DNA from 3 places in the Delftia sp. WY8 genome. Region 2 is predicted to be linked to each of the others. Evidence: predicted binding sites of a transcription regulator. Region 2 holds the regulator's gene; each other region holds the start of a gene.

Region 1 (6,802 bases), 1.6 Mb from region 2:
GTCGTAGTTGGGCACGAAGTCCACCGTGCCCATGTCGATCTCGTCGAGCAGCAGGCCCGTGATCTTGGACAGGCGCGCCTCGGTGTAGCGCATGGCCGCTGCGCCGTCGCCGTCGCGGCTGCCGAAATTGCCCTGGCCATCGACCAGCGGATAGCGCTGGTTGAAGTCCTGGGCCATGCGCACCAGCGCGTCGTAGGCCGACTGGTCGCCGTGCGGGTGAAAGCGCCCCAGCACATCGCCGACCACGCGCGCGCTTTTGACCGGCTTGGCCGCCGTGTTGTGGTTGGGGCCGCTGTAGCTCAGGCCCATGCGGTCCATGGCGTACAGAATGCGCCGCTGCACGGGCTTGAGGCCGTCGGTGACATCGGGCAGTGCCCGGCCCTTGACGACCGACAGTGCGTATTCAAGGTAGGCGCGCTGTGCGTACTGGCCCAGGTCCAGGGCATCGCCGGCCGCCTGTTGGGCCAGATCCAGAGTGTTTTGATCGCTCATGAAGAAATTCGTGATCTCAATAAATGCAGTGAAGGCCGCTCATCGCGGCGAGGGCAGCCCTGTGGACAAGGTCATCCGTATCCGGGGCGCTGTGCCAGGCTGTGCCGCCACCGGCGCTGCCTGGCCCGCACGCTGGCGCCCGCCCTGCAGCTGCTCGTAGATACCGAGCACGGCCTTCACGTAATTGCGGGTTTCCTGATAGGGAGGAATGGCCTGCCCCGCACGCCGCACGGCACCCTCGCCCGCGTTGTAGGCGGCCAGCACCAGGTCCAGCCGCCCGGGGAACAGCCCCATCAGATGGTTGAGGTAGCGCGCGCCGGCCGGCACGTTGACGGCCGGGTCGGCCAGTTGCTGCTGCACGCTGCGCTGGCGGCTGGCCTCCACGCCGAAGCGCTGGGCCGTGGCCGGCATCAGCTGCATCAGGCCGACTGCGCCCTTGGGCGAGATGGCCTGCGCGTCAAAGCCCGACTCGACGGCAATCACGGCTTTGAGCAGGTCGTAGTCCACCCCCGTGTGGTCCGCCGCCTTGCGCAGGTGGCCGCGCACGCTCTTGTAGCGCGGCGAGATGTCGAAGAAGCTTTGCATCCGCGTGCTCGCCTGCAGCCTGCGCCCGGCATCGCTGCCGCCGTCATCGTCGGCAGCGGCCTCGGCTTCCACCAGCGGGGGCTTGAGTCCCTGCTCGGTGCTGTCATACAGCGAGCCGCGGAAGTAGAGCTTGTAGCGCTCGTCCAGCGCCTGCGCGGCGAAGTGCGTGATGCCGCGCTCGTCCACGAAGGCCCAGAGATCGGCATGCGCGGGCTGCGCCACCCCCCACAGCGCCAGGGCCGCGCCCAGCGCTGCAAGCGCGCGCGCGGCAGCGGCGCGCGCAGGGTGCGGGCGGTGCGGAAGGTGCTGTGGGGCAGCCGGGCGCAGGGGCATGGGGATCAGATATCCACTTCGATGGCGTCGCCGTGCAACTCCATCAGCTCGCGGCGCGCCGCAGCCTCGCCCTTGCCCATCAGCTTGGTGACGACCTGCTCGGCCGCCGCAAAGTCCAGATTCATGAACTGCACGGGCAGCAGGCGGCGCGTGTCGGGGTTGAGCGTGGTTTCCCACAGCTGCTCGGCATTCATCTCGCCCAGGCCCTTGAAGCGGCTGATCTGGCATTTCTCGCGCGGAACGCCATCCTTGGCGGACTTGTCGAGGATGGCGGTCAGCTCGCCCTCGTCCAGCGCGTACATCTTGGCTGCTGGCTTCTTGCCCCGCGCAGGCACATCGACGCGGAACAGCGGCGGCAGCGCCACATGGATGTGGCCGGCCTCGATGAGCTTGGGGAAGTGGCGGAAGAACAGCGTGAGCAGCAGCACCTGGATGTGCGAGCCATCCACGTCGGCATCCGAAAGAATGCAGATCTTGCCGTAGCGCAGGCCGGACAGGTCGGGCGTGTCATGGGGGCCATGCGGGTCCACGCCGATGGCCACCGAGATGTCGTGGATCTCGTTGTTGGCGAACAGGCGGTCACGGTCGACTTCCCAGGTGTTGAGCACCTTGCCGCGCAGGGGCAGCACGGCCTGGGTTTCCTTGTCGCGTCCCATCTTGGCGCTGCCGCCGGCCGAGTCGCCCTCGACCAGGAAGACCTCGTTCAGGCTCAGGTCGCGGCTTTCGCAATCGGTGAGCTTGCCGGGCAGCACGGCCACGCCCGAGCCCTTGCGCTTTTCGACCTTCTGGCCCGCCTTCTGGCGTGTCTGGGCGGCCTTGATGGCGATCTCGGCCAGCTTGCGGCCCCATTCCACATGCTCGTTGAGCCACAGCTCCAGCGCAGGGCGAACGTAGCCGCTGACCAGGCGCACGGCATCGCGCGAGTTCAGGCGCTCCTTGATCTGGCCCTGGAACTGCGGGTCCAGCACCTTGGCATTGAGCACGTAGCTGGCGCGCGCGAAGACGTCGTCAGGCATGAGCTTGACGCCCTTGGGCAGCAGCGAATGCATCTCGATGAAGGCCTTGACCGCCTGGAACAGGCCGTCGCGCAGGCCGCTGTCGTGCGTGCCGCCGGCCGTGGTGGGGATCAGGTTGACATAGCTTTCGCGCAGCGGCGCGCCATCCTCGGTGAAGGCCACGCACCAGGCGGCGCCCTCGCCTTCGGCAAAGCTGTCGTGGTTGCGGTCGGCAAAGCCCTCGCCTTCGAACAGGGGGATGACGGCCTCGCCATGCAGGCTTTGCTGCAGATAGTCGCGCAGGCCGCCCTTGAACTGCCAGGTCTGGGTGTCGCGCGTCTTCTCGTTGACCAGGGTCACCGACACGCCGGGCATGAGCACGGCCTTGCTGCGCAGCAGATGCATCAGCTCGCCCATGGGCAGCTGGGAGGATTCGAAGTAGCGGGCATCGGGCCACACGCGCACGGTCGTGCCCTGCTTGCGCTCGCCCGCGGCCAGCGGCCGCGACTGCAGGGGCTCGACCACGTCGCCGCCCGAGAAGGCGATGGTGGCCACCTTGCCCTCGCGGTGGATGCAGGCCTCAAGGCGCGTGGCCAGCGCATTCGTGACCGAGACGCCCACGCCATGCAGGCCGCCCGAGAAGCTGTAGGCGCCGCCCTTGCCCTTGTCGAACTTGCCGCCCGCATGCAGGCGAGTGAAGACCAGCTCCACCACGGGCGCCTTTTCCTCGGGGTGCATGCCGAAGGGGATGCCCCGGCCGTCGTCCTCGACGCTGTAGGAGCCGTCGGAATGCAGGGTGAAGCGGATTTTCTTGCCGAAGCCGGCCAGCGCCTCGTCGGCCGCGTTGTCGATCACCTCCTGCAGCACATGCAGGGGGTTGTCGGTGCGCGTGTACATGCCGGGACGCTGCTTGACGGGCTCCAGGCCCTTGAGCACGCGTATCGAGCCTTCGGAGTATTCGCTGGCGGAAGTGGGAGATGGTTTGACTGCCATGGGGGCGGATTGTAGTGCGCGGCCCGGCTCAGTGCTGGATACATTCACAGTCATTGACATTGACTATCCCGAAAAGGCCAGTGCCGCCAAGGGCTACGAAGTGCCGCGCTGGCGCATGGGCGACCCATGCGTCGCAGCGCAAAACCCGGAGTTTCGCTAAAGTTTGCCGCATGCACAAAAACAACCAACCCATGTCCATGGTGCAGATACTGCTGTGCGGGGGCGCAGTCGTGACGCTGTCCATGGGAATCCGGCACGGCTTCGGCCTGTGGCTGCAGCCTATCACCCAGGAGATGGGCTGGACGCGCGAGTCCTTCGCGCTGGCCATTGCCATCCAGAACCTGTCCTGGGGCGTGCTCGGCATCTTCGGCGGCATGCTGGCCGACCGCTTCGGCGCCTTCCGCGTGCTCCTGGTGGGCGCGCTGCTGTATGCGCTGGGCCTGGCCGGCATGGCCATGGCGCCCACGACAACCTGGTTCGCCCTGACGGCCGGCGTGGTGATAGGCGCAGCCCAGGCCGGCACCACCTATGCCGTGATCTACGGCGTGCTGGGCCGCCAGATTCCCGTGGCGCGGCGCAGCTGGGCCATGGGCGTGACGGCGGCGGCGGGCTCCTTCGGCCAGTTCTTCATGGTGCCCGTGGAAGGCAGCCTGATCTCGAACTTCGGCTGGTCCAACGCCCTGCTGCTGCTGTCGCTGTGCGCCCTGATGATCATTCCGCTGGCCTTCGGCCTGCGCGAGCCGGGCTTCACGGCCGGCAATACCCGGCCCATGCGCGACCAGAGCGCAGCCCAGGCCGTGGCCGAGGCCCTGCGCACACCCAGCTTCGTGCTGCTGACGGCTGGCTACTTCGTCTGCGGCTTCCAGGTGATGTTCATCGGCGTGCACATGCCCAGCTACCTCAAGGACTACGGCCTGGCACCGCAGGTGGCCAGCATCTCGCTGGCGCTGGTGGGGCTGTTCAACATCGTCGGCACCTATGTGGCCGGCAACCTGGGCCAGCGCCTGCCCAAGCGCTACCTGCTGTCCACCATCTACTTCACGCGCTCGGTGGTGATCGTGCTCTTCCTGCTCGCGCCGCTGACGCCCTGGTCGGTCTACATCTTCTCGGCCGCCATGGGACTGCTGTGGCTGTCCACCGTGCCGCTGACCAATGCCACCGTGGCCCAGATCTTCGGCGTGCAGCATCTGTCCATGTTGAGCGGAATGGTGTTCTTCAGCCACCAGGTCGGCAGCTTTCTGGGTGTCTGGCTGGGCGGCTATCTGTATGACCACACCGGCAGCTACCAGGTGGTCTGGTACCTGGCCATCGGCCTGGGCGTGGCCGCCGGCCTGCTGAACCTGCCGATACGCGAAGCCCCGGTGGCAAGGCCGCGTGCGGCGCAGGCGGCGGCCTGACATGACGACAGCCACCACGCCCCGCCCACAGCTGCTGCGCAGGCTGGCGCTGTGGGCCGCCGTGCTGCTGGTGCTGGGCCTGGTCTTCATGCTCTATCTGCAGCCCGAGTTCATGCTGGGCATGGCCGACCAGCTCTGGGCCTGCTTCTGAAATTGAAGCGCGGCAAAGGCCTGGCGGCACAATGGCGGCCGCTTTCAATTCATTTCCGAAATTTCACATGCACGCAGCCACGCCGCCTTCGCCCTGGATCCAACGCTGGTCGCATCTTCTGGCACCCGAGGCCACCGTGCTCGACGTGGCCTGCGGCCCTGGCCGCCACATGCGCTGGTTCCATGCACGCGGCCATGCAGTGACGGGCGTGGACCGCGACGCCCAGGCCCTGGCCGGCCTGCAGGGCGTGGGCGAGCTGCTGTGCGCCGACATTGAAAACGGCCCCTGGCCCCTGCCCGGCAGGCAGTTCGGCGCCGTGGTCGTGACCCACTATCTGTGGCGCCCGCTGTGGGCGGCGCTGCTGGACAGCGTGGCCCCCGGCGGCGTGCTGCTGTACGAAACCTTTGCCCAGGGCAACGAGGCCTTCGGCAAGCCTTCCCGGCCCGATTTCCTGCTGGCGCCCGGCGAGCTGCTGCAGGCCTGCGCGGGCTGGCACATCGTGGCCTACGAGCACGGCCAGCTGGGCGAGCCCGATCGCGTGGTCCAGCGCATCGCGGCACTGCGCCCCGATGCAACAGGCCGGGAACCCGTGGCCATGCTGGCGCATCAGAAGGCGTCAGGCTCTGCAATCGCCTGAATCCCTACAGGAGACCGCCTTGGGCCTGCCTCCGACACTCGTTAGAATGATCCTTTCCCGTTTTTTCTTGCGGACATGACATCCTCCTCCGTCGCTCTCACTGGCAGCATCGTTGCCCTCATCACGCCCATGCACGAGGACGGTAGTGTTGACTACCCGGCGCTGCGAAAACTCATCGACTGGCATGTGGCCGAGGGCACGGACTGCATCGGCGTGGTGGGAACGACAGGCGAATCCCCCACCGTCAACGTGGAGGAACACTGCGAAATCATCCGCGTGTCCGTCGAGCAGGCTGCGGGCCGCGTTCCCGTGATGGCCGGCTGCGGCGCCAACAGCACGCACGAGGCCATCGAGCTGGCCCGCTACGCCAAGAAGGTCGGTGCCGACAGCCAGCTGCAGGTCGTGCCCTACTACAACAAGCCCACGCAGGAAGGCCAGTACCAGCATTTCAAGGCCATTGCCGAAGCGGTGGGCGACCTGCCTGTGGTGCTCTACAACGTGCCCGGCCGCTCGGTGGCCGACATGCAGCACGACACCGTGCTGCGCCTGGCGCAGATTCCCGCCATCATCGGCATCAAGGAAGCCACGGGCAACATCGAACGCGCCCAGTGGCTGATCCGTGAAGTGCCCGAAGGCTTCGGCGTGTACTCCGGCGATGATCCCACCGCTGTGGCACTGATGCTGTGCGGCGGCCACGGCAACATCAGCGTCACGGCCAACGTGGCGCCGCGCCTGATGAGCGATCTGTGCAAGGCGGCCCTGGCCGGCGACGTGCGCACCGCCATGGACATCCAGATGCGCCTGATGCCTGTGCACAAGAACCTCTTCGTCGAGGCCAACCCCATTCCCGTCAAGTGGGCCGCAGCCCGCCTGGGCCTTTGCGGCCCGGCCATGCGCCTGCCGATGACACCCCTGAGCAAGAATCTGGAAGCCACCGTGGAAGCCGCCCTGAGCTCCGCTGGCCTGCTGTGAGGCGCCCCGCCCCACCGACCGAACGCACCAAGGATATTCGCGTGAAACAGCCCATTGCACGTCTGAGCCTGCTGAGCCTGGCCATCGGCCTGACAGCCTGCACGACCACGTTCCAAGAGAGCAAGATCGACTACAAGAGCGCCGGCAAGCAGCAGGCGCCCACCCTGGAAGTCCCGCCAGACCTGACACAGCTGTCCACGGACTCCCGCTACGCCGTGCCCGGCGGCGTGGTCTCCGCCGCCGCCAT
Region 2 (6,802 bases):
ACCAAAGGCCCGCTGCGCTTTGACCGCGAGCACCAGGAACTGGTCTCGCGCAGCGCGCGCCTGGCCTACCCGGTGCGCGACGGCATTCCCGTGCTGCTGGAAACCGAGGCCCGCACGCTGGACGACGACGAGATCGAGGACTGATTTTTCCCATCACCTGCGCCGCCCCACGCCTTCGCCTCACTCCTGCACGCACCATGTCCTCCGCGCCCTTCACGGTTCTGATTCCCGCCCGCCTGTCTTCCAGCCGCCTGCCGGGCAAGCCCCTGGCCGACATTGCAGGGCTTCCCATGGTCGTGCGCGTGGCACAGCGCGCCAGCCGCAGCGGCGCCGCGCGGTGCGTGGTCGCAGCCGATGACGAAAGCATCCTCGCCGCCTGTACCGCGCATGGCGTGGCGGCCGTGCTCACGCGCAACGACCATGCCAGCGGCAGCGACCGACTGGCCGAGGCCTGCGCGCTGCTGGGTCTCGATGGCGATGACATCGTGGTCAATGTCCAGGGCGACGAGCCGCTGATCGCCCCCGAACTCATCGACGCCGTGGCCGCCCTGCTGCCCCGGCAACCTTCGGCCAGCATGGGAACGGCGGCGCATGCCATTGACAGCCTTGCCGACTTCGTCAACCCGAACGTGGTCAAGGTCGTCTGCGATGCCCAGGGCATGGCCCACTATTTCAGCCGTGCGCCCATTCCCTTCGCGCGCGAGCATGCGGACCAGGCATGGTGGGAGACGGCATCGGCAGCGTTGGGCTACCCCGGCTTCGCACCGCTGCGCCACATCGGCATCTACAGCTATCGCGCCGGCTTCCTGCGCAGCTTCCCCCAGCTTTCCCAGGCACCCACCGAGGCACTGGAGGCCCTGGAGCAGTTGCGTGCGCTGTGGCACGGCCACCGCATCGCCGTCCATGTCACACCCCATGCACCCGGCCCTGGCGTGGACACGCGCGAGGATCTGGAGCGGGTGCGCGCCCAGCTGTCCAATCCGTCGGCCTGAATCGGCCGGCCGCTGAAAACGCACAAATGGCGATGCCGGGCATCGCCATTTGCAGCAACACCGCCCATGCGGTTTTGTCGGACAGCAAAACGCAGGTTTTGGCGATTGCACAGGCGACAGTTTTGCCCCGTGCGTGTAAGCCAGTGTTGGCCCTGTGCGTGCTATCCTTGCCCGCGACAAAAATATGACGCATGGACTGTCCGCCCCGGTGGGCCGATCCGGCAGACAAGAATTTCTACTCTCCTCAAGGACTTCCATGAAACTGATTTTGTTGGGCGCACCCGGCGCCGGCAAAGGCACGCAAGCCGCTTTCATCTGCCAGAAGTACGGCATTCCCCAGATCTCCACCGGTGACATGCTGCGTGCCGCCGTCAAGGCCGGCACGCCCCTGGGCCAGCAGGCCAAGGCCGTGATGGACGCCGGCCAACTGGTCAGCGACGACCTGATCATCAATCTGGTCAAGGAGCGCATTGCCCAGCCCGATTGCGCCAACGGCTTCCTGTTCGACGGATTTCCCCGCACCATTCCCCAGGCCGACGCCATGAAGGCCGCCGGCGTGAAGCTGGACTACGTGCTCGAGATCGATGTGCCCTTCGATGCCATCATCGAGCGCATGAGCGGCCGCCGCTCCCACCCCGCTTCGGGCCGCACCTACCACGTCACGTTCAACCCGCCCAAGGTCGAAGGCCTGGACGACGTGACCGGCGAGCCGCTGGTGCAGCGCGAGGACGACAAGGAAGAAACGGTCAAGAAGCGCCTGGACGTCTACAGCAGCCAGACCCGCCCGCTGGTGGACTACTACCGCGCCTGGGCCGAGAAGGAAGCCGCAGCAGCCCCCAAGTACCGCGCCATCAGCGGCCTGGGCTCGGTGGAAGACATCACCCAGCGCGCCCTGGCAGCACTGGCTGAATGACACAGGCCATGCGCCAGACCCCAAAAAAGCACCCGCCGGGTGCTTTTTTGTTGCCCGCCTGCATCTGAAGCGCCGGCGACGCCCGGAGGATCAGTCGCGCGGCTGCGCGGCCAGCGCCAGCATCATGGCAATCCGTGCCTTGGCCACGGGCAGTTGGACCAGATCGGCCTCTGCGGGGTCCGTGCCAAGCCCCGAGGCAACGGGCAGGCCTTCGGCGCAGCGCGTGCCCCGCCAGATCCAGACGCCTTTGTCGCGCGCACGCAGCAAGGCCGCTTCCATGCTTTCGTGAATGGTCGCATTGCCCGTGCCGGCCACCACGATGCCGCGCACGCCTGCGGCCACCAGCGCATCCACGCCGCAGGCACGCGCCAGAGCACCGCTGAACACCACCTCGACCCAGGGCAGCTCATCCAGCGCCAGCAGGTCAGACAGAGCGGGAGCGGAAGTCACCATCCGCGCAACGGGGGCGACTGGCGTGACCGGCGCATCAGGCACCAGCCAGCGCACGCGTCCTTCCTCCACCACGGCCTGCGGGCCACCTTCCATGGAGCGCATGGCCTGCAGTCGGTAAGGGTGGACTTTTTGCACCTGGGCCGCCGCATGCACTTCGCCGCCGGCCACCACCCACACACCGCTGCGCCCGCCGCTGGCGGCCACGGTCACGGCATCGCGCAGATTCTGCGGTCCGTCGGCCAGCAGGGCCGTGGCCGGGCGCATGGCGCAAGTGAGCACTATGGGCTTGGTGGCAGGCAGCAGGCTGTGCAGCAGCCAGGCCGTCTCTTCCAGCGTGTCCGTTCCATGCGTGATCACCACGGCGCGTGTGTCCGCATCCTCCAGCGCCTGCGTGCAGGCACGCAGCAACGCGCGCCACACGGGCCAGTCCATATCCTTGCTGTCCACCTGCGCGATCTGCTGCGTCTGCACAGGCCCCAGCGCCTGCTGCTCCAGATCCGGCACGGCATCGAGCAGCGACTGCACCGTGATCTGTCCGGCCTTGTATCCCACTGCCTGCGACTGCGAATCCGCCCGGCCGGCGATGGTGCCGCCCGTGCCAAGAATCACCAACTTTGACTGCCCCACTTGCACCTCTTGGAAAACTGGTTAAAAATACAGATACTGTATAAATCATCAGATGACTTCTCTGCCTGCCATCTGAATTCAAGGACCGGACGCACGCCATGCTCGACCATCCCAAGCTCACCGCCCGCCAGCAACAGATCCTGGACCTGATCCAGGCCGCCATCTCCCGCACGGGCGCTCCCCCCACCCGCGCGGAAATCGCCAACACGCTGGGCTTCAAGTCCGCCAACGCAGCAGAGGAACACCTGCAGGCCCTGGCCCGCAAAGGCGTGATCGAACTGGTCAGCGGCACCTCCCGCGGCATTCGCCTGCGTACCGACACCGTGCGCAACATCAATGCCGCACGCGGCACCAGCTTCGGGCTGCCGCTGTCGGCCCTGGCGCCGCTGATGCTGCCGCTGGTGGGCCGCGTTGCGGCGGGCTCGCCCATTCTCGCCCAGGAACATATCGACCAGACCTATTCCGTCGAACCCAGCCTGTTCCAGGTCCGCCCGGACTATCTGCTGCGCGTGCGCGGCATGTCCATGCGCGACGCGGGCATCATGGACGGCGATCTGCTGGCCGTGCAGTCCGCGCATGAAGCCCGCAACGGGCAGATCGTCGTGGCACGCCTGGGAGATGAAGTCACCGTCAAGCGCCTGCGCCGCACCACGCAGGGCGTGGAGCTCCTGCCGGAAAACCCCGATTACCCGGTGATCCGCGTCGCTCCCGAAGAGGCCTTTGCCATTGAAGGCCTGGCCGTGGGGCTGATCCGCAACAGCATGTCCATGTAAGCCGGACGGGCAGCCCTGCACGGGTTGCCACCCCCTACTTCATGCACCGCCCAGGTGGTAGGCGCGAAGCCTTGCAGCTTCGCCCTGGGCGGAGCTTTGCCCGCAAACCGCAATCCTGCCTGTGTCCATGCCTCTTTGAAATACGCCAACAGGAGTCGTCACATGGGATTCGCTCTGCCAACACTGTCTTCTCTGTCCTTCCTGCGCCTGGCACAGGGCATTCGCCTGCCCGCCGCCGCCATGGAGCCCGCCATGCGCACCATCCAGCCCGAATCGCCTGTGCAATCCGAGCAGGCGACCATCCTGTCCTTCAGCAAGGCACGCCGCCGCAGCCAGCAGCGGCGCAGCAAGTCAGCACGGCTGCCAGAACACAGGGATGCGCAGCTGCTGCTGCCCCTGCAACCCGAACTGCCCTCCCTTCCGGCAGATCAGGCCCTGCCTTCGGGTCTGCGCATCATCCAGCGCTCGCCGCAGGAGCAGCCCGAATGCCTGTTCATCTCGGGCCGCATGGCCGATGTCTGTGCCGCCCTGGAACGCATGGAAGCGCACGGCGCGCAGACACCGGCCTGAGGTCGCCCTGAGACCAACCCGTCCACCCGGTCTGCGAGAGCCCGGGCCTGTCTCTTGCCTTGCCCAGCGGCAGGGGCTGCGCATCAGGCCCTGACAGCCGCCGGTGCAGCACTTCCCTCGCTGCGCCGATTGCGCATGCACCACGCCTGCGCCGCGGCAACGCACAGAATGCACAGCACGACGCTCAACGAAAAACGCAGTCCGCGCGCATCGGACAGCATGCCGAACAACGGCGCCACCATGCCGCCTATCGACATGGCCAGCCCCAGGGTCAGCCCGCTGGCCGTGGCCTGGTTGCGCGGCAGATAGTCCTGGGCCAGCGTGACCTGGGCGGCAAACGGAAGAAACATGCACACGCCCAGGGCCATGGTGCAGGCCAGCGCCATCCATGGCGTGGAGGCCAGGGCCAGGGCCGCCAGAGCAGGCAATGCCAGCAGGTAGCCGGCGCGGATGGCCTGCATGCGCCCCCGGCGATCTGCAAGCGTGCCCCCCAGCAAAGTGCCCACCGCCGCAGCGGCTGTGAATGAGGTCAGCGTGGCCGCTCCCATGAAGTCCGAGCCGCCCAGCTCGCGCGTCACGAACATGGGCAGGGTGGACAGCACCGTCACATAGGGAATCGACCAGCAGACGATGACCCCGCACAGCAGGAAGAAGGCGCGCCAGTGGTTGGCGGGCAATTCGCCCTGCGCCACGGCCGGGCGCCGGGTGGCGCAATGGTCCTTGGCTCCATCCCGCCAGGTACAGGCATACCAGAGCACCAGCATGGCCGCTGCAGGCAGGGCCAGCATCCAGCTGCGGTGCAAGGCGCCTGCGCCCACCACGGCCGCAGCCAGCATGGGAGCGAACGATGCCCCCGCCGTTCCGCCCACCGAAAACACGCTCATCGCCTTCTGCGAGCTGCCGCCCGCCATGCGGGCCGCCACCGTTGCGGACGGATGGTAGGCCGCGATCCCCAGGCCGCACAGCACGGCAGCCAACCAGCTGACCCAGTAGTCCGGGCTCATGCCCACCAGGGCCAGGCCCAGGGCGGCCACCACAAAGCCGGCCGGCACCATCCAGGGCCGTGGCGACCGGTCGGCATACAGGCCGAACAGCGGCTGGACCATGCTCGACAGGCCCGTGGCCGCCAGCATCAGGCCGCTGGCTTCCGTATAGCTGTAGCCGCGCTCCAGCACCATGAAGGGCAACAGCGCAGGAACCAGTCCCTGGTAGAGGTCGTTGATGGCATGCGTGCCCGTAAGCAGCCCCAGACGTGCGCGGTTCATGCCCTGCCTCCTGTCACGTCCGTCATTCTCGAAAGGGAAATCATCTCCATACCTGCCACTTTCCTGCGGATTGAAAGTGGGTCATCGTAGAAAGTGCATGATCTGCATTCCTGCTACGAAGCAACAACAATCGTCGAGAAAATGACAACCCGGCAAAGTGGCCCACTTTCCCATGCCCGCACACGCGCTTGCCTGGATGACGTGCATGCGGCCGCTCCATTGCCCCCGCACGGCGAGCACACGGCCCGCCCGGTCGTGGCCTTTGCCACAGACATGGCGGCCGGCGCTGCCATCGCACCGCATGCCCACCGCCGCGGCCAGCTGCTGCATGCCACCGAGGGAGTGATGCTGATCCGCGCGGATTCGGGCAGTTGGGTCGTCCCCCCGGGATGCGCCGTCTGGGTTCCACCACAGTCCCTGCACGCCATCCACATGGCCGCCGGCCCCGTGGCCATGCGCACCGTGTTCGTGGAGCCGGGGCTGCGGCCCGGCCTGTGGCAAGACTGCCGAGTGATGCAGGTCACGCCCCTGCTGCGCGAACTCGTGCTGGAGGCCATCGAGCTGCCCATGGACTACCCGCTGGGCGGCAGGGAGGAGCGTGTCATGCAGTTGATCCTCGACGAAATGGAGCGCGCCCGCGCCCTGTCCTTGCATGTGCCCATGCCCCGGCATGGCGCCCTGGCCGCCTGCTGCCGCAGCTTTGTGGACGACCCATCGCAGGACGTCGGCCTGGCCAGCTGGGCACAGCGGCTGCACATGCATCCCCGCACGCTGGCACGCCTGTTCCTGCGCGAGACCGGCATGAACTTCGGCGCATGGTGCCGCCAGGCCCGTCTTCTGCTCAGCCTACCCCGGCTGGCCGCGGGCGCCTCGGTCCTGGAAGTGGCGCTCTCCCATGGATACGACAGTCCCAGCGCCTTCACCGCCGTCTTCCGGCGCAGCTTTGGCGCTCCGCCCAGCGCCTACCAGCGCAATCGCCCGGCGCAGGGCCGGCGTGGAAGTTCCGCCAGCATCTCCCTGTAGCGCACATGCAACAGAAAGATACCCAGTCCTCAGGAGTAAAGCTCGCGTGAAAGATAATTGATAAGCATTCTTATTATCTTTTGCAACCGAAACCGCCACGTTGCCCATCTCGGCTTCTACGCCCGGCCTCCCCGCTTCTTTCGCACAAGCCGCCCTCTCCGTGCACAGCCTCTACCAGAATCACCA
Region 3 (6,802 bases), 1.3 Mb from region 2:
GCGTGTGCAACGGCTGCCAGATGTTTGCCGAACTGGCCGACATCATTCCCGGCGCCCAGGACTGGCCGCGTTTCACGCAGAACCAGAGCAACCGCTTCGAGGCGCGCCTGTCCATGGTGGAAGTGCTGGAGTCGCCCAGCCTGTTCCTGCAGGGCATGGCCGGCAGCCGCCTGCCCATCGCCGTGGCCCACGGCGAAGGCTTTGCCAACTTCCGCTTCCGCGGCAATGCGGACAAGGCCATCGCCTCCATGCGCTATGTGGACAACCACGGCAAGGCCACCGAGCAGTACCCGTTCAATCCCAACGGATCGGCCGGCGGCCTGACGGCAGTGACCACGGCCGATGGCCGCTTCACGGCCATGATGCCCCACCCCGAGCGCGTGTTCCGCAACGTGCAGATGAGCTGGACCAACGGCGACAAGTCGGAATTCAGCCCCTGGATGCGCGTGTGGCGCAACGCCCGCAAGTGGCTGGGCTGATGCACTGAGCGACGCTGCAAAGCAGACAAAGGCCCTTCGGGGCCTTTGTTTTTTGGTGCCTGTCCTTACTGCTCCAGCATCTGTCCCGTGCGCGCGCGGGCCTGCTGGACCAGGGTGGAGATCAGCACCGTCTCGGGCAGGTTGTGCCAGTAGCGGCGCGGCATCTCGCGCAGCATGGCCTGCTCCTTCAGGCGTGCCGGATTGAAGGTGCTGGCGTAGTAGGTCAGCCACAGGGCCTCGCCCGCGTCGGCTGGCGGGGCATCGCTGCGGCGCGCGCCGGGCGCCAGGCGCAGCGCATGGCCGTCCCAGTGCGCGCTGCATTGCGGCGTGAGGATGGCCCAGTGCATGTTGGCAAAGCGCTTGCAGAAGAAGGGCGCCGCCGCGCGCACGATGTGGTGCTCGGGCTCGAACCAGGCAATGTGCAGATCGGGCTGGTCCGGTCGCTGCGTCGTCCGAAAGCGCACAAAGGCGTGCATCTTGTGGATCTCGCGCGAGACGGGGCGGGCCAGGGCCTCGATGGCGCGCCAGTCCGCATCCAGCGCATCCAGCCGCAGTTCGGGCCGGGCCTGCATGCGCGCCAGCCAGCGGTGGCATAGCTCGAAGCGGCCCGCCGCGCGGTGCATGCAGGCATGGCGCAGGGCGGACATCTGGGTGTCCGACAGGGACAGCCCTGCCTCGCCGGGGCCGGCCAGCCCGGCAAGCGCCGAGGCGGGCATGGCCTGCTGCGGCGCGCTGGAAAACAGGTCCACCCCCGCGCCGAGTGGCTGCGCACCCCGCGTGTCGGGCCACCGCCAGCGCACCAGAGCGGGGTCGGCGCCGTGGGCCAGCAGCGCCCGGCAGGCTGCGCGAAAGCCGGGCCAGTCGTCGGGGCTGTCGAGTTCGATGGTGAGGGCCTGTCCGTGCATGGCGTGCTCCAGGTTCTAGAACAGGCTGGCCTGCAGTGCGCTTTGCACGCGCATGCCGCTGTGCCGCGCCTGGGCCTGGCTGGCCTGCGACTGCGCGATCAGCCGCGTGCGCAGCGCGGCCGAGTCGGTCTCGCCCAGCAGGGGGCGGTGGCCGTCGATCAGCACGAAGGGCAGGGCCTTTTGCACGGGGGCGCGCAGCCGCAGCAGGTCGTCCAGCCGCAGCCGGCGCACGCGGCGCGCCGCCAGCAGGCGCTCCACCGTCTGCGTGCCCAGGCCCGGCACGCGCAGCAGCAGGCTGCGCGGAGCACGGTTGAGGTCCACGGGGAACTGCTGGCGGTTGGCCAGTGCCCAGGCCAGCTTGGGGTCGATCTCCAGGTCCAGCATGCCGTGGCGGCTGGCCGCCGCGATCTCGCCCGCCCCGTAGCCGTAAAAGCGCATGAGCCAGTCGGCCTGGTAGAGCCGGTGCTCGCGCATGAGGGGCGGTGCCTGCGGCGGCAGGTCGCGCGAGGCATCGGGAATGGGGCTGAAGGCCGAGTAGTACACGCGGCGCAGGCCGTAGCCCGCATACAGCGTATGGCTGGACTCGAGGATGTCGGCATCGGTTGCGCGGTCGGCGCCCACGATCATCTGCGTGCTCTGCCCGCCCGGCGCAAAGCGCGGCACGGCGGCGCGCTGCGCGGGCGCGCCGGGCAGGGACTGCGCCTGGCGCTGCTCGCGCGTGGCCGCGCGCCAGGCCTGCACATGCCGGTCCACGCCCTGCATGGCCTGGCGTATGCGCCGGCCGTCCTTTTCAGGCGCGAACTGCGCCAGGCCGCTGGCCGTGGGCAGTTCCACATTGATGCTCAGGCGGTCGGCATGGCGGCCTGCCTGGGCCAGCAATTCGGGGGCGGCATCCGGGATGGTCTTGAGGTGGATGTAGCCGCGAAAGTCATGCTCCTCGCGCAGGCGGCGGGCCACTTCCACCAGCTGCTCCATGGTGTAGTCGCTGGAGCGGATGATGCCGCTGGACAGGAACAGCCCCTCGATGCAGTTGCGCCGGTAGAAGTCCAGCGTCAGCTGCACCACCTCGGCCACCGTGAAGCGGGCGCGCTGCACGTTGGAGCTCTTGCGGTTGATGCAGTAGCGGCAGTCGAAGATGCAGACATTGGTCAGCAGGATCTTGAGCAGCGAGATGCAGCGCCCGTCGGGCGCATAGCTGTGGCAGATGCCCATGCCGGTGACCGAGCCCATGCCCTTGCCGTCCAGCGAGTCGCGCCCCTGCGATCCGCTGGAGGCGCAGCTGGCGTCGTACTTGGCGGCGTCGGCGAGGATGAAAAGTTTGCGTTGCAGCTCCATGGCTGTATGAATATACAGTATATTTGCCTGGCACATCCGGTTTTTCGAGAGCCCATCCCCCAGCCAGGGTCTGGTCCGGCCTTGCCTGGCTCCGGTTTGAACGCACTGTCGGGCTATCGCAATGGCCAGCGGATTGCAATGGTTGCCAGTGCAATGGAATGAAACCGTTTTCAGTGCGGAATGAGTGCTTGCTTTCAATGGGTGGCGATGTGCATCGCAGGAAATGGTGAATGCGTGTTTCCTGCGTCTTTTTGCAATGCCTGAAGGCTGGTACGGCTTGGTGCCATCAATGCATGCGCTGATATAGCGCAGCTGGCTGCGCGCCATGGGGTTCCCGGTTCATGGGAGAGAGGTTTGACGTTGTTGTGATTTGTTTCAAATTGCCGATAACTATTGCTGATAGGCTTTCGGGCTTGCCGGGCGCGGTCGTTTCTTCATTCAATGCGCCTGGCGATGACAAACACTTGGAGAGGGAGCTTCGGTGTCGCGTGTATTAGGAACAGAGAGCGAAGTGCTGGCGCTATCGCCGGACGCTTCCTCCAGCAAGGCCGCCAAGGGGCTGCAATCGCCCGCCAAATGGCCCACCATGGGTGCCAACGATGTGGCGGTGTGGGGCGAGTGCCAGGGCAGCGGCAGCAAGCCCTACCAGACCCAGGTGGACCTGTCGGGCCCCTCCTTCAAATGCTCTTGCCCCAGCCGCAAGTTCCCCTGCAAGCATGGGCTGGCGCTGATGCTGATGCGTGCGGGCGGCCAGGTCACCGAGGGCGGCGATCCACCGGCCTGGGTGCAGACCTGGCTGGACAGCCGCCAGGAAAAGGCCGAGAAGAAGGAGGCCAAGGCAGCCGCCGCGGCGGCCGAGCCGCCACCCGATCCCGAGGTTGCGGCCAGGCAGCAGGCCAGGCGCGAAGACAAGCGCTGGGACAAGGTCGAGGCGGGCCTGCAGGAACTGTCGCTGTGGATGCAGGACATGGTGCGCGCGGGCCTGGCCAACCAGGCCGGCGACTCCCAGATGCGCCAGCGCTGGAACACCATGGCCGCGCGCATGGTCGATGCGCAGGCCACGGGCATGGCGGCACGCATCAAGGACTGCCGGGATCTGGTGGACAGCCACCGCGACTGGCCGCGCGACATGCTGGTGCAGCTGGGCCACTGGCAGCTGATCATCGACGCCGTGCGCCGCCGCGAATCGCTGAGCCCCGAGGTCAAGGCCGACGTGATGGCCGCGCTGGGCTGGCCCATGGACAAGGCCGAGGTGCAGGCCCGCGGCCAGCTGGTCGAGGACGAATGGCTGGTGGCCGGCCTGCGCATGATCGAGCGCGAAGGCCGGCTCATGGAGCGCCGCGTCTGGCTGCACGGGCAGCGCACGGGCCGCATGGCCCTGGTGCTGGACTATGCGCAGGGCGGGCGCGGCTTCGAATCGGCCTGGGTGCCTGGCCATCGCTACGGATGCGCGCTGAATTTCTACCCGGGCCATGCGCCGCTGCGCGCCATTGCCGCCAACGGCAACGGGCCTGCGCTGCCTGCCGAGGGCGCCAGCCCGCTGGACACCTCGGCCGTGGGCGACGTCCTGCAGCAGATGGGCCGGCGCATTGCCGCCAACCCGCTGCAGGCCACGCAGCCGCTGTGCCAGGACGGGTTGCGCCTGGTGCCTGCCCAGGGCCAATGGTTTGCGGCCTGGCCCGATGCGCCGGGCGCATCGGCGGCTGCGCCCGGCGTGTCTGCTGACGGCACTGCCGCGCCTGTGCAACCCGTTCCCGTGGCCATTGACGATGCCGAAGCCTGGCGCCTGCTGGCGCTCAGCGGCGGCGCGCCCATGCAGCTGTTTGGCGAATGGGAGCCCGGCCCGGCCGTGGGCCGCTGGCGCCTGCTGAGCGCCTGGCAGGCCCGCGAGGGCGAAAGCGCCCGGCAATGTATCTGGCAGAACCAGGGTGAACCGGTATGAGCAACACACAACTTTGGACTGCGCTGCAGCAATCGGCCATGGTCGGCTCGGACCGGCTGGCCGTGCCGCCTGCGCTGGCTTCGGGCGTTGATCCGTCTGCCCCGTGGTCGCAGCAGGCCGTGCAGGCCGCGCTGCTGCCCCGGGCGGACCTGCCCGGCGACTCGCCCGCCCAGCAACTGCTGCGCGCCAGCGCCGTGGCGGCCGTGTTCGAGCGCGCAGGCTGGCAGCCCGGCGCGCAGGTGCGCCTGCCGGCGCCGCTGGCCGTGCCGGCCGCGGCACCTGCAGAATCGCGCCCCGCGCCTGCCGATGCTCGCCTGCAGACCTTGATGGGCGACGTGCTCAAGGACGGGCCGTTCGAGCTGCAGGCCTCGATGCTGCGCACCCTGGACCAGGCGGGCCAGCGCCTGCCCCATGACCTGCTGGTGCCTGCGCTGGAGCAGGGCCGCCAGTCCGTGGAGCTGCGCCAGTGGCTGGCCCCGGTGCTGGGCGAGCGCGGGCGCTGGCTGGGCGCGCTCAATCCGCAATGGAGCTATGCCAGCGGCGTGGAGGAAACCGCCGACCCCGAACTGGTCTGGCAGGAGGGCTCGGTCGAGCAGCGCGTGGCCCTGCTGCGCAGCGAGCGCGCGGCCGATGCCGCCCAGGCCCGTGCGCGGCTGGAAGGCAGCCTGAAGGAGCTGGGCGCCAAGGAGCGCCTGCCCATGGTCCAGGCACTGACCGTGGGGCTGGGCATGGACGACGAGCCGCTGCTCGAAAAACTGCTGTCCGACCGCAGCAAGGAAATCCGCGAGAACGCCGCGCAAATGCTCTCGTGCCTGCCGGACAGCGCGCACAGCCAGCGCGTCATGGGCTGGATGCAGTCCATGCTGCAGCAGGACGACAAGGGCCAGTGGATCGTGGAGCCTCCCGAGGAAGGCCTCAAGGAATGGGAGCGCGACGGCATCACGCTCAAGCCCGATGCCTACTTCCGTGGCGGCAAGAAGGCCTGGCTGCTGGAGCAGATGGTGCAGCTCACCCCGGTGTCCTTCTGGACCCGGGCCCTGGGCCTGACGCCCCTGGAAGTGATGGAGTGGAGCCGGCGCAGCGACTGGAAATCCTCGCTGCGCCAGGGCTGGGTGCGGGCCCTGCAGTACCAGCTGGACGTGGAATGGATCGATGCCGCCCAGGCCCTGGGCCGCGACATGCGCCACGATGCGCTGCTGCCCGCCCTCATGGCCCGGCTGTCCCCCGAAGAACGCGAGTCCCGCTGGATTGCCCAGTTCGAGCGCGACAGGCACAAGCTCATCGACGCCATCGAGGGCATGTCCCAGTCGCTGGGCGGTGCCGAACTGCTCTCGCCCGCGCTGTCGGCGCGGCTGACCGAGGCACTGCATGTGGCCGTGGGCGGCAAGCAGATCACGGGCAACTGGCACAGCTACCGCGCCGACCAGGCCCTGCTGTCCTGCGCGCGAATGCTGGACGTGACTGCGCTGGAGCGCTTTGCCGAGCTGTGGCGCAAGCCCTCGGTGCTGGATGCACAGGTCGAGCCCGAGCCGGAGCCCCCGGCCGAGCCTGTTGCAGAGACCGCAGCCGCTTCGGCATCTGCAGCAACAGCCGCCCCGGCCATTGCCCTCACGCCCCAGCAGCAGGCGCGCCTCGAACGCAGCCGCGCGCGGCCCTGGGACGAGGAGCGCATGCGCGGCCACCTGGAGCGCATCGTCGAGCTGCGCCTGGGCCTGCACCAGGCCTTCATCGCACTGCGCGGCCAGGCCTGAGGCCGGGCCCGCTTTGCCACCCACCCCCTACCGAATCCCATTCCCATCCCTTTCCGGAAGCACACCATGAGCCAAGTCCTGCGCCAGCATGCCGAACAGCAATTCGCCGAAGAACTCGAAGCCCTGCGCAAGGTGGACGACCGTCCGCGTCCGCCCAACTGGAAGCTGTCGCCCTGGGCCGTGCTCCAGTACCTGATGGGCGGCAAGCTCGGCAACGGCTTCGAGGTCAGCCCCAAGTACATCGGCAATCCGCGCCTGATGGAAATCGCCGTCTCCACCCTGGCCACCGACCGCGCCCTGCTGCTGTACGGCGTGCCCGGCACGGCCAAGTCCTGGGTGTCCGAGCACCTGTCGGCCGCCGTCAGCGGCGACTCCACCATGCTGGTGCAG

Evidence for each region. Region 2 encodes LexA, which represses DNA repair genes until DNA is damaged. Its sites were predicted from a motif close to ACTGTATNNNNATACAGT; they were not measured.
Region 1: a site for LexA is predicted at 3,432-3,449, ahead of G4D77_RS24560 (DNA topoisomerase IV subunit B). Genes of this name have one in related genera too.
Region 3: a site for LexA is predicted at 2,721-2,738, ahead of G4D77_RS25970 (putative DNA modification/repair radical SAM protein). Genes of this name have one in related genera too.

The regions. Positions count from the first base shown of each region.
Region 1 is NZ_CP049795.1:5,340,456-5,347,257, reverse strand. It holds gene parC (DNA topoisomerase IV subunit A) at 1-492, opposite strand, end outside; gene G4D77_RS24565 (lytic transglycosylase domain-containing protein) at 532-1,410, opposite strand; gene G4D77_RS24560 (DNA topoisomerase IV subunit B) at 1,416-3,398, opposite strand; gene G4D77_RS24555 (MFS transporter) at 3,569-4,795, shown strand; gene G4D77_RS24550 (hypothetical protein) at 4,797-4,946, shown strand; gene G4D77_RS24545 (class I SAM-dependent methyltransferase) at 5,014-5,583, shown strand; gene dapA (4-hydroxy-tetrahydrodipicolinate synthase) at 5,659-6,555, shown strand; gene bamC (NlpB/DapX family lipoprotein) at 6,597-6,802, shown strand, end outside.
Region 2 is NZ_CP049795.1:239,138-245,939, forward strand. It holds gene G4D77_RS01005 (Trm112 family protein) at 1-144, shown strand, start outside; gene kdsB (3-deoxy-manno-octulosonate cytidylyltransferase) at 198-992, shown strand; gene adk (adenylate kinase) at 1,249-1,905, shown strand; gene G4D77_RS01020 (asparaginase) at 1,996-2,985, opposite strand; gene lexA (transcriptional repressor LexA) at 3,084-3,758, shown strand; gene G4D77_RS01030 (hypothetical protein) at 3,921-4,328, shown strand; gene G4D77_RS01035 (MFS transporter) at 4,412-5,593, opposite strand; gene G4D77_RS01040 (AraC family transcriptional regulator) at 5,735-6,616, shown strand; gene G4D77_RS01045 (sigma-70 family RNA polymerase sigma factor) at 6,777-6,802, shown strand, end outside.
Region 3 is NZ_CP049795.1:5,659,256-5,666,057, forward strand. It holds gene purL (phosphoribosylformylglycinamidine synthase) at 1-479, shown strand, start outside; gene G4D77_RS25965 (TIGR03915 family putative DNA repair protein) at 545-1,384, opposite strand; gene G4D77_RS25970 (putative DNA modification/repair radical SAM protein) at 1,400-2,719, opposite strand; gene G4D77_RS25975 (SWIM zinc finger family protein) at 3,231-4,661, shown strand; gene G4D77_RS25980 (DUF5691 domain-containing protein) at 4,658-6,412, shown strand; gene G4D77_RS25985 (AAA family ATPase) at 6,479-6,802, shown strand, end outside.